2 regions of the Pseudarthrobacter sp. WHRI 8279 genome follow, and region 1 is predicted to be linked to the other one. Evidence: predicted binding sites of a transcription regulator. Region 1 holds the regulator's gene; the other holds the start of a gene.

The links. Region 1 encodes LexA, which represses DNA repair genes until DNA is damaged. Its sites were predicted from a motif close to TCGAACANNTGTTCGA; they were not measured.
Region 2: ABRP28_RS14950 (shikimate dehydrogenase) is a predicted target of LexA. The motif match lies at 1,711-1,726, and genes of this name have one in related genera.

Annotation. Positions count from the first base shown of each region.
Region 1 is NZ_CP168162.1:664,576-668,991, reverse strand. It holds gene ABRP28_RS02995 (histidinol-phosphate transaminase) at 3-1,121, opposite strand; gene ABRP28_RS02990 (LysM peptidoglycan-binding domain-containing protein) at 1,252-1,668, opposite strand; gene lexA (transcriptional repressor LexA) at 1,992-2,726, shown strand; gene ABRP28_RS02980 (ATP-dependent DNA helicase) at 2,825-4,416, opposite strand, start outside.
Region 2 is NZ_CP168162.1:3,238,979-3,243,394, reverse strand. It holds gene ABRP28_RS14960 (MFS transporter) at 1-602, opposite strand, end outside; gene ABRP28_RS14955 (IclR family transcriptional regulator) at 833-1,660, shown strand; gene ABRP28_RS14950 (shikimate dehydrogenase) at 1,795-2,676, shown strand; gene ABRP28_RS14945 (TIM barrel protein) at 2,676-4,416, shown strand, end outside.

The sequences.
Region 1 (4,416 bases):
GTCTAGGCGGGAAGCGTGGCCTGGCTTGCAAGGATGCTTTCCAGGGATGTGAGGAAGGCTGTGGTTTCGGTCTCAGTTCCGGCCGTGACCCGGAGGTGGCCGGGAATCCCCACGTCCCGGATCAGCACTCCGGCGTCCAGCAGCTCCTGCCAGACCTGGTGCGGGTTCTCCAGTCCGCCGAAAAAGACGTAATTGGAGTCCGACGCTGCGGGCTTGAGGCCCATCCGCGTCAGCTCCGACACGATGCGGTCCCGCTGCTTCTTGATGTCTTCCACATCCGCCATCAGTGCCTCGCGGTGCTGGAGGGCAGCCAGGGCAGTGGCCTGCGTGATGGCTGAGAGGTGGTACGGCAGCCGGACCAGGCGGAGGGCATCGGCAACTTCGGGTGCGGCAGCCATGTAGCCCAGTCGGGCTCCGGCCAGCGCGAATGCCTTGCTCATGGTCCTGGACACGATCAGCCGCTCCCGGCCGGGCAGCAACGTCAGTGCGCTGGGCGTCCCGTCGTGTGCGAACTCGTGGTATGCCTCATCGACAATGACGATGGTCTGGCTTGCTTCGCCTGCCTCGTACACGGCCTCCACGACATCCAGCCCCAGCCCGGTCCCCGTGGGGTTGTTGGGCGAACAGAGGAAGACGATGTTGGGCTGCAGTTCCTTGACCTGCCGCGCTGCCGATTCAGCGCTGAGGCCGTAGCCTTCGGCGCGCTCTCCGACGATGTATTCGGTGTCCGTTCCGCTGGCCAGCAGCGGATACATCGAGTACGTGGGGGGAAAGCCGAGCGCTGTGCGTCCGGGACCGCCGAATGCCTGGAGGATCTGCTGGAGTACCTCGTTTGAGCCGTTCGCAGCCCAGAGGTTGGTCTCATCGAGGCCGTGGCCCAGATATTCCGCCAGCGCTTTGCGCAGTTCCGTGAACTCCCGGTCCGGGTAGCGGTTCAGGCCCGCGGCGGCTTCGGTGACTGCCGCACTGATGGCCGCCCTTACGTCCGCCGGAACACCATGGGTGTTTTCGTTGACGTTCAGGAGGATGGGGACGTCCAGCTGGGGCGCACCGTAAGGGGTAAGCCCGCGGAGGTTGCTGCGGAGGGGAAGCCGGTTCAGGCGTTCTAGCTGGTCATTCACCTGAACAGTTTAGTGCCCGTGCCGGAGGGCGGAAAATGTGACGGGTTCCTGTTCGCCCTCGGCATGCGCCCCCGGCCCATTCCATGGAGCAGCCCCCGCTGGTCCGGACCCTGCTGCCGGCTATGGCAGCTCAGCCGGCGGGAACGAACAACTGCTGGCCGGGGAAGACTGCGCCTGCGGAGAGGTTGTTGAGCTGCACGATGTCGGCCACAACATCGCGTGCGTCGCGATCAGGCGCCACGGCGGCTGCGATCCCCCACAGCGACTGGCCGGGCTGGACCGTCACGGTGACCGCGGAGGTCGTCTGGAGCTCCGCGTCTGAGTCGGAGGCTTTTGCCGGGGAGTTGAAGAAGCCTGCCAGCGAGAGCAGCAGGGCGGCCAGAAGAACCAGGGGAATACCGATCAGCACGATGCGGCCGCGCCGGGTCAGCCGCAGGGGCGGAAGGGGGGCCGGCCGTTCCGGCTGCCGCTCTTCAGGCCGGGACAGAAGGTGCTGCACAGAGAGCAGCTGTGGACGTGAACCCCGCGAAACAGATGTAGCTGACATGAACTGAGCCCTCCTGGACCATACTGTGCTGCCCGGATGTTCTGCTCCGACGCCCCCTAGGGCTTTCCGGTGCCACTTTCGAATGGCCGGCGTTCGCAGTAGAACATATGTTCGAACTTTGCTTCTTCTGTTTTAGCACCTATCAACGAACATTGTCGAGACTCGCTAGAACAAATGTTTGAAAAAGCAGTGTGGCTGGCCTAGTTTTGAACGAAAGAACAACCACCCGGACAGTCGATCAGCAGGGTCTGACATTATGGGGCGGGATCGTCCAGGGCCTTGCCGTGGATAGGCCCGGCGGACACCGAAAGGCATTGGCGAATATGGCAGCAGCAGCCGCCGGGGGCAGGGCAACCGCGCAACCGAAGAGGACCGCCAAGGGCCTGACGCCACGGCAGAAAAAGATCCTGGAAACGATCCAGCGTTCCGTCAATGTGAACGGCTACCCCCCGTCCATGCGGGAAATCGGAGATACCGTGGGCCTGGCCAGCCTTTCCAGCGTCACCCACCAGCTGTCCCAGCTGGAAAAACTGGGCTATCTGCGCCGTGACCCGAAGCGTCCGCGCGCCATGGAGGTCCTGATGCCCCTGACTTTGGACGGCGGTGCGGCCAAACCCGCCAGCCAGCCATCAGCAGTGCCCCCCAGCGGTGGCGCCACTGTCACGGAGCTGCCCACTGCCCTTGACACTGCGATGGTTCCACTTGTTGGCCGCATCGCAGCCGGTGGTCCCATCCTGGCCGACCAGCAGGTGGAGGACGTTATGCCGCTCCCCCGGCAGCTGGTGGGCCAGGGCGAACTGTTTATGCTCCGGGTGGCCGGGGATTCCATGGTGGACGCGGCCATCTGTGATGGCGACTGGGTTGTGGTGCGCCGCCAGGCGGATGCAGCCAACGGCGAGATCGTCGCTGCCCTCCTCGACGATGAGGCCACCGTCAAGACATTCCGGCAGCGTGACGGCCACACCTGGCTGCTCCCCCAGAACACCCAGTACGAGCCAATCCTCGGAGACCACGCCACCATCATGGGCAAGGTCGTTTCAGTGCTCCGCTCCCTGTAGCCAGGTTCCCCCCGCCCCGGGGGCACAGCAGGCTCCGGCAGTGTTGGGCCCTGCCGGGCCAAACACTCAGCTCGGCCAAACACTGCCCCGCCCAGGCGTCAGGCGTTCTCGCCGGCCAGCCTCTCCAGGGCCGCGATTGCCGTCTTCCGGTCCGTTGTGGACCAGAACGGCGGCAGCGCTTCCCGGAGGAACCCTGCGTAGCGCTCGGTGGCAAGCCGTGAGTCAAGCACAGCCACCACTCCCTTGTCCCCTGTGGAGCGGATCAACCGGCCTGCGCCCTGGGCGAGCCGGATGGCGGCATGGGTGGCCGAAACCGACATGAAGCCGTTGCCGCCAGCCTGTGCCACGGCCCGGGAGCGCGCCGTCATGAGGGGATCGTCCGGCCGCGGAAAGGGAATCCGGTCTATCACCACAAGGCGGCAGGACCCGCCAGGGACATCCACGCCCTGCCACAGGGACATGGTTCCGAACAGGCAGGTATCGGGCTCGTCGGCGAACTGCTTCACCAGGGCGGTCATGGTGGAATCGCCCTGGCAGAGGACCGTCATGTCCAGCTTGGGGCGGAGGGCTTCGGCGGCTTCCTCTGCGGCGCGCCGGGAGGAAAACAGGCACAGTGCGCCGCCGCCGGAAGCGCGGATGAGCGCCTCGAGTTCGTCAAGTGCTTCCGGGGATGCGCCCCTTCCGGGCTTCGGCAGGTGCCCGGCAACGTAGAGGATGCCCTGCTTGGGGTAGTCAAAGGGCGACCCCACGTCCACGCCTTTCCAGCGGGGGGCACCCTCGCCCACGAGTCCCAGCCCGCCGGCGGCAGGCTCAAACGCTGAACCAATGGCCAGCGTGGCAGAAGTAAGTACAACGGTGTGCCCGGAGAACAGGCCTTCCCGCAGCCGCCCGGCCACGGACAGCGGCGCAATGTTGATCAAAGCCGGCGCCGTCTCATCCGGCTGGGAAAATTCCTGCGCGGGATCAAAGGCGCTGGCGCGGGAAAACCACACCACTTCGCGGTTCTCCCGGGCAGCGAGGAGCCGTTCGCAAAGTTCCAGGATGAGCATCAGGCGGGACCGCGCAAGCTGCCTCCCGCCGTCGGGCGTGGCATTGCCGTCCCCCTTCGAATCCGAGAGGGCGGCGCGGCAGGCATCACGCAGCTGGTCCACGCAGTCCAGCTGTTCTTCATTCAGCCCGTTGGGCAGCAGTCCGTTCGGCACTGCGGCGAGGGCAAGTTCCAGGTTGGCGGCCGCGGCGTTGAGCGCGTCAACGGTGATGGCGGTGTGCTTGCGGGCTCCGGCGGCAGCCGCATGGACCATGGCCACGGACAGCTGTCCGGAGACCGCCCCCGTGACCCGGTCCTGGAGTTCGTGCGCCTCGTCCACCACCACGACGTCGTACTCGGGCAGGACCGCCAGCCCCTCAAAGGCGCTGACGGCGAGCATCGCGTGGTTCGTGACCACGACGTCCGCCTCCGCAGCGTCCTGCCGGGCAAGTTCACTGAAGCACTCTGCTGCCATGGGGCACTTTTGGGCGCCGAGGCACTCCATGGAGGTCACGGACACCTGGCGCCAGGCGCGGTCCGTAACGCCCGGCAGCAGCTCGTCGCGGTCGCCAGTGGCGGTCTTCTCCGCCCACTCCCGCAGGCGTACCACTTCCTTGCCGAGCTGGGACGAAGGGCCGCCAACGGAGGCCGCGAAGTGCGGCA
Region 2 (4,416 bases), 1.8 Mb from region 1:
AGCCAGAACGGGATGCGCCAGCCGATGCCGTACTTGATCTCGTCCGGAAGGGCCAGGACGGGGATGAAGACGAGGGCGGCAAGGATCTGGCCGCCCTGGGTGCCGGTGAGGGTCCAGGAGGTGAAGAAGGAGCGGCGGTTATCCGGGGCGTGCTCCAGCGTCATGGAGGAGGCGCCGGCCTGCTCTCCGGCCGCGGAAAGGCCCTGGCAGAGCCGGGCCAGCACCAGCAGGGCGGGAGCCCACCAGCCGACGGTGTTGAAGTCCGGGAGGCAGCCGATCAGGAAGGTGGAGGCGCCCATCAGCAGGAGGGTGAACATCAGGACCTTCCGGCGGCCCACCCTGTCACCGAAGTGCCCCAGGATGACGGCGCCCACGGGACGGGCCACGTAGGCGAAGCCGAAGGTTGCGAAAGACATGATGGCGGCGTTGGCATCGGCGTCGGGGAAGAAGACCGTGGGGAAGATCAGCGCAGCGGCGGAGCCGAAGATGAAGAAGTCGTAGTATTCGACTGCGCTGCCCAGGAAGCTGGCGACGGCTGCTTTCTTGGGGGTGCGGCCCTGGGTGTCAGTGTCCGTTCCGGCGGACGGAAGTGTCTGGCTCATGGAGTTCCTTTGTGTGACGACATTGTCGCGGGATGGATCTGGGGGTCGCAGCCGCCGCTGCCTTGGTGCGGGCGGGGCGCGATGCGGCTGAGTCCGAAAGAAGACCCGGCGAGTAGCCACATGGTGAGAGCTACTTGTGCGATACAGCAATGATGGCTGTGAGGGCAGTCACCTGTCAAGAAAATAATCACCATCTAGAAATAGCTCTCACATTGTGGCAACATCGAGGTATGAGTGTGAACCGAACCACAGCTGACGATGACGCAGCTGGCGATATCAAGGCCGACGCCAGGCAGGCCAGGGCAGACCGTACTGACATGGTGGGCAAAGCCCTGGGCCTCCTGGTCCTCCTGGGGGATGAGCCCCGCGGTGCGAGTGCCGCGGAAATCTCCCGGCGGGCGGACCTGCCCTTCAGTACCACGTACCGCCTGCTGGGTTCCCTGACGCGGGACGGGTTCGTGGACTACGAGCCGGACGGCCGCCGGTACCACCTGGGCCTGCGGATCTTTCAGCTGGGCCAGCGGGTCTCGAACCACCACGGCTTCGCGGGCGCGGCCCTGCCGGTCCTCCGGCGCGTGACGGAACAGACTGGCGAGGCCACCATCCTCAGTGTCCGCGACGGCGACCACTACCTCACCGTGAACAAAGTGGACGGTCCCCAAACGTTCCGCGTCACCAGCGATCCGGGGCATCTTGGCGCGCTCCACACCACCTCCGTAGGCAAGGCGTTGGTGGCATTCGCAGAGGACGGCGAGCGGCAGCGCCTGGTGGAGGAGTTGGAGCTTGCGCCGCTGACGGAATTCTCCATCACGGACAGGGACGCCTTCCGGGCTGAAATTGAGCAGGTCCGGAGCAGCGGCTACGCCGTGATGGATGAGGAGAACGAACTGGGCATGCGTGCTGTCGCTGTTCCGGTCTTCAACTCACAGGGCCATGCGTTTGCCTCGCTGGCAACGGCCGTGCCGGTCTTTCGCCTCAGCGTGGAGCAGCTGGTTGCACATGTGCCGTTGCTGAAGGAGGCCGCTGCCGAGTTGTCGGCGAGGCTGCCGCAGCGCTGATTTCTTCCACCATTCCACTCATGTTCGCATTACGAACATGAGTGCGAATCGAGAACATATGTTGTATCGTAATTTCCAGCACCGGAACTGCCGCCCAGCGCGGTGGGCGGTGCCGTACCAAAGGAGCTGCACGGATGAGTAATCGAACTGAGTCCTACCTGGTGGGACTGGTCGGCGATGGCGTGATGCCGTCACTCACCCCGCCCATGCACGAACGCGAAGGGGATGTGCAGGGCCTGCGCTACCTTTACCGGCCCATCGACCTCCTGGAACTGGGCCTTCCCGGCGAATCCGTGGGTGACCTCCTGAAGAGTGCCCGCACCCTCGGCTTCAACGGCCTGAACATCACCCACCCCTGCAAGCAACTGGTCCTGCAGCACCTGAATGAAGTGTCACCGGACGCGCAGCGGCTTGGAGCCGTGAACACGGTGGTGATCGAGGACGGCCGGTTCATAGGACACAACACCGACTTCTCCGGTTTTGCCGCCGCGCTGGCTTCCGGCCTCCCCGCCGCAAAGCTGGACCGCGTGGTCCAGCTGGGCGCCGGCGGGGCGGGTTCCGCCGTCGCCTACGCCCTCCTTACCGCCGGTGTCCGCCACCTGGACCTCGTGGACATGGACGCCGCCCGCGGCGCCGCCCGCGCGGCTGAACTGGCCGGTTTCTTCCCGGGCAGCACCGTGGCGGCACGGACGACGGCGGAGCTGCCGCAGCTGATGCGGCTGGCTGACGGGCTGGTGCACTGCACTCCCGTGGGCATGGCCGCGCACCCCGGCGTCCCGCTGGACCTGGACCTCTTGGAGTCCCGCCACTGGGTGGCGGACATTGTCTACCGCCCCATCGACACCGAACTGGTCCGCGCCGCCCGCGCCAAAGGCTGCCAGGTGCTGGACGGCGGCCGGATGGCGGTGGGCCAGGCGGCCGACGCCTTCCGCATCTTCACCGGCCTCGAAGCGGACCCGGACCGCATGCGCAGCCACTTCCTGGAGCTTGTGGCCGCCGAGGAGGTGGCCGCCTGATGCGCACCGGAATCGCCACGGTGTGCCTCTCCGGCACGCTGAAGGAAAAGATGCAGGCCTGCGCCATTGCGGGCTTTGACGGCATTGAGATTTTCGAGCAGGACCTGGTCACCTCGCCGCTGACCCCCGAGGACGTGCGGAAAATGGCTGCCGACCTGGGCCTGGGGCTGGACCTCTACCAGCCGTTCCGGGACTTCGACGGCGTCACGCCGGACCTGCTCACAGCCAACCTCCGCCGGGCCGAGGCAAAGTTCAAGCTGATGTCCCGCCTGGGCATGGACACCATCCTGGTCTGCTCCAACGTGGCCACGGCAACAATCGACGACGACGGCCTCCGCGCCTCCCAGCTCTCCGAACTTGCGGAGCTGGCCGGGAACCACGGCGTCAAGGTGGCCTACGAGGCCCTGGCGTGGGGCAAGTACGTCAACGACTACGAGCATGCGTACAAGCTGGTGGAGATGGTGGACCACCCCAACTTCGGCACCTGCCTGGACTCCTTCCACATCCTCTCCCGCGACTGGGACACCGCGCCCATCGAGGCGTTCAACCCCGAAAAGATCTTCTTTGTCCAGGTGGCGGACGCCCCCAAGCTCTCCATGGACGTCCTCTCCTGGAGCCGCCACTACCGCGTCTTCCCGGGCGAGGGCCAGTTCGAGCTCGGGAAATTCATGGGCCACGTGGTCCGGGCCGGCTACTCCGGTCCCGTGTCCCTCGAAGTCTTCAACGACGTCTTCCGCCAGTCGGATGTGGACCGCACCGCGGTGGACGCCATGCGTTCGCTGATCTGGCTGGAGGAACAGAGCGCAACATGGCTGGCAAGCACCTCCGCAAGTGGTGCAGCCGGCTCCGGTGCCGCGTCCCGCCGTCGTTATCCCATGGAACTGGCCACGCTGCCCAAGGTGAGTGAACCCGCAGGCTTCAACTTCGCCGAGGTCAAGGCGGACGACACCGCGCAGCTGGAAAAGCTCCTGGGGCAGCTCGGCTTCGGGTTCGAGGGCAGGCACCGCACCAAGGATGTCCAGCTGTGGACCATGGGCCAGGCCCGCGTGATCATCAACGAGCAGGCAGCCGTCCATGCCGAACCCGCCATCGCCGCCCTGGGCTTCGACGTCGATTCGCCCGTCATCGCCTCAGCCCGGGCCCAGCAGCTCAAGGCGCCCGTGGTGGCCCGCAAGGTCCAGGCCGATGAGGAAGTCTTCCAGGGCATCTCCGCGCCGGACTCCACCGAGATCTTCCTGTGCCAGGGCAGCCCCGACGGCACCGCCGCCTGGACACGTGAATTCGGGGAGGGCCTGGAGCACCCCTCGAGCGGCGCCAGCGCCGTCATTGACCACGTCAACCTCGCCCAGCCCTGGCAGCACTTTGACGAAGCTGTCCTCTTCTACACCAGCGCCCTGGCCCTGGAACCGCAGCCCTTCGCCGAAGTGCCCAGCCCCAGCGGACTGGTGCGCTCCCAGGTCATGCAGACCTCCGACGGCGCGGTGCGGCTGGTGCTGAACCTGGCGCCGGTGCAGCAGGCGCAGAACGAAGCCCGGAAGACGTACCAGGAGCACATCGCGTTCGCCGTGGCGGACCTTGTGGCCACCGCCCGGGCCGCCCGGGACCGGGGACTCGAGTTCCTGCAGATCCCGGCGAACTACTACGAGGACCTGGACGCCCGGTTCGACCTCGAACCCGGGTTCCTGGCCACCCTCAAGGAGCTCAACCTCCTCTACGACCGGGATGCCGACGGTGAATTCC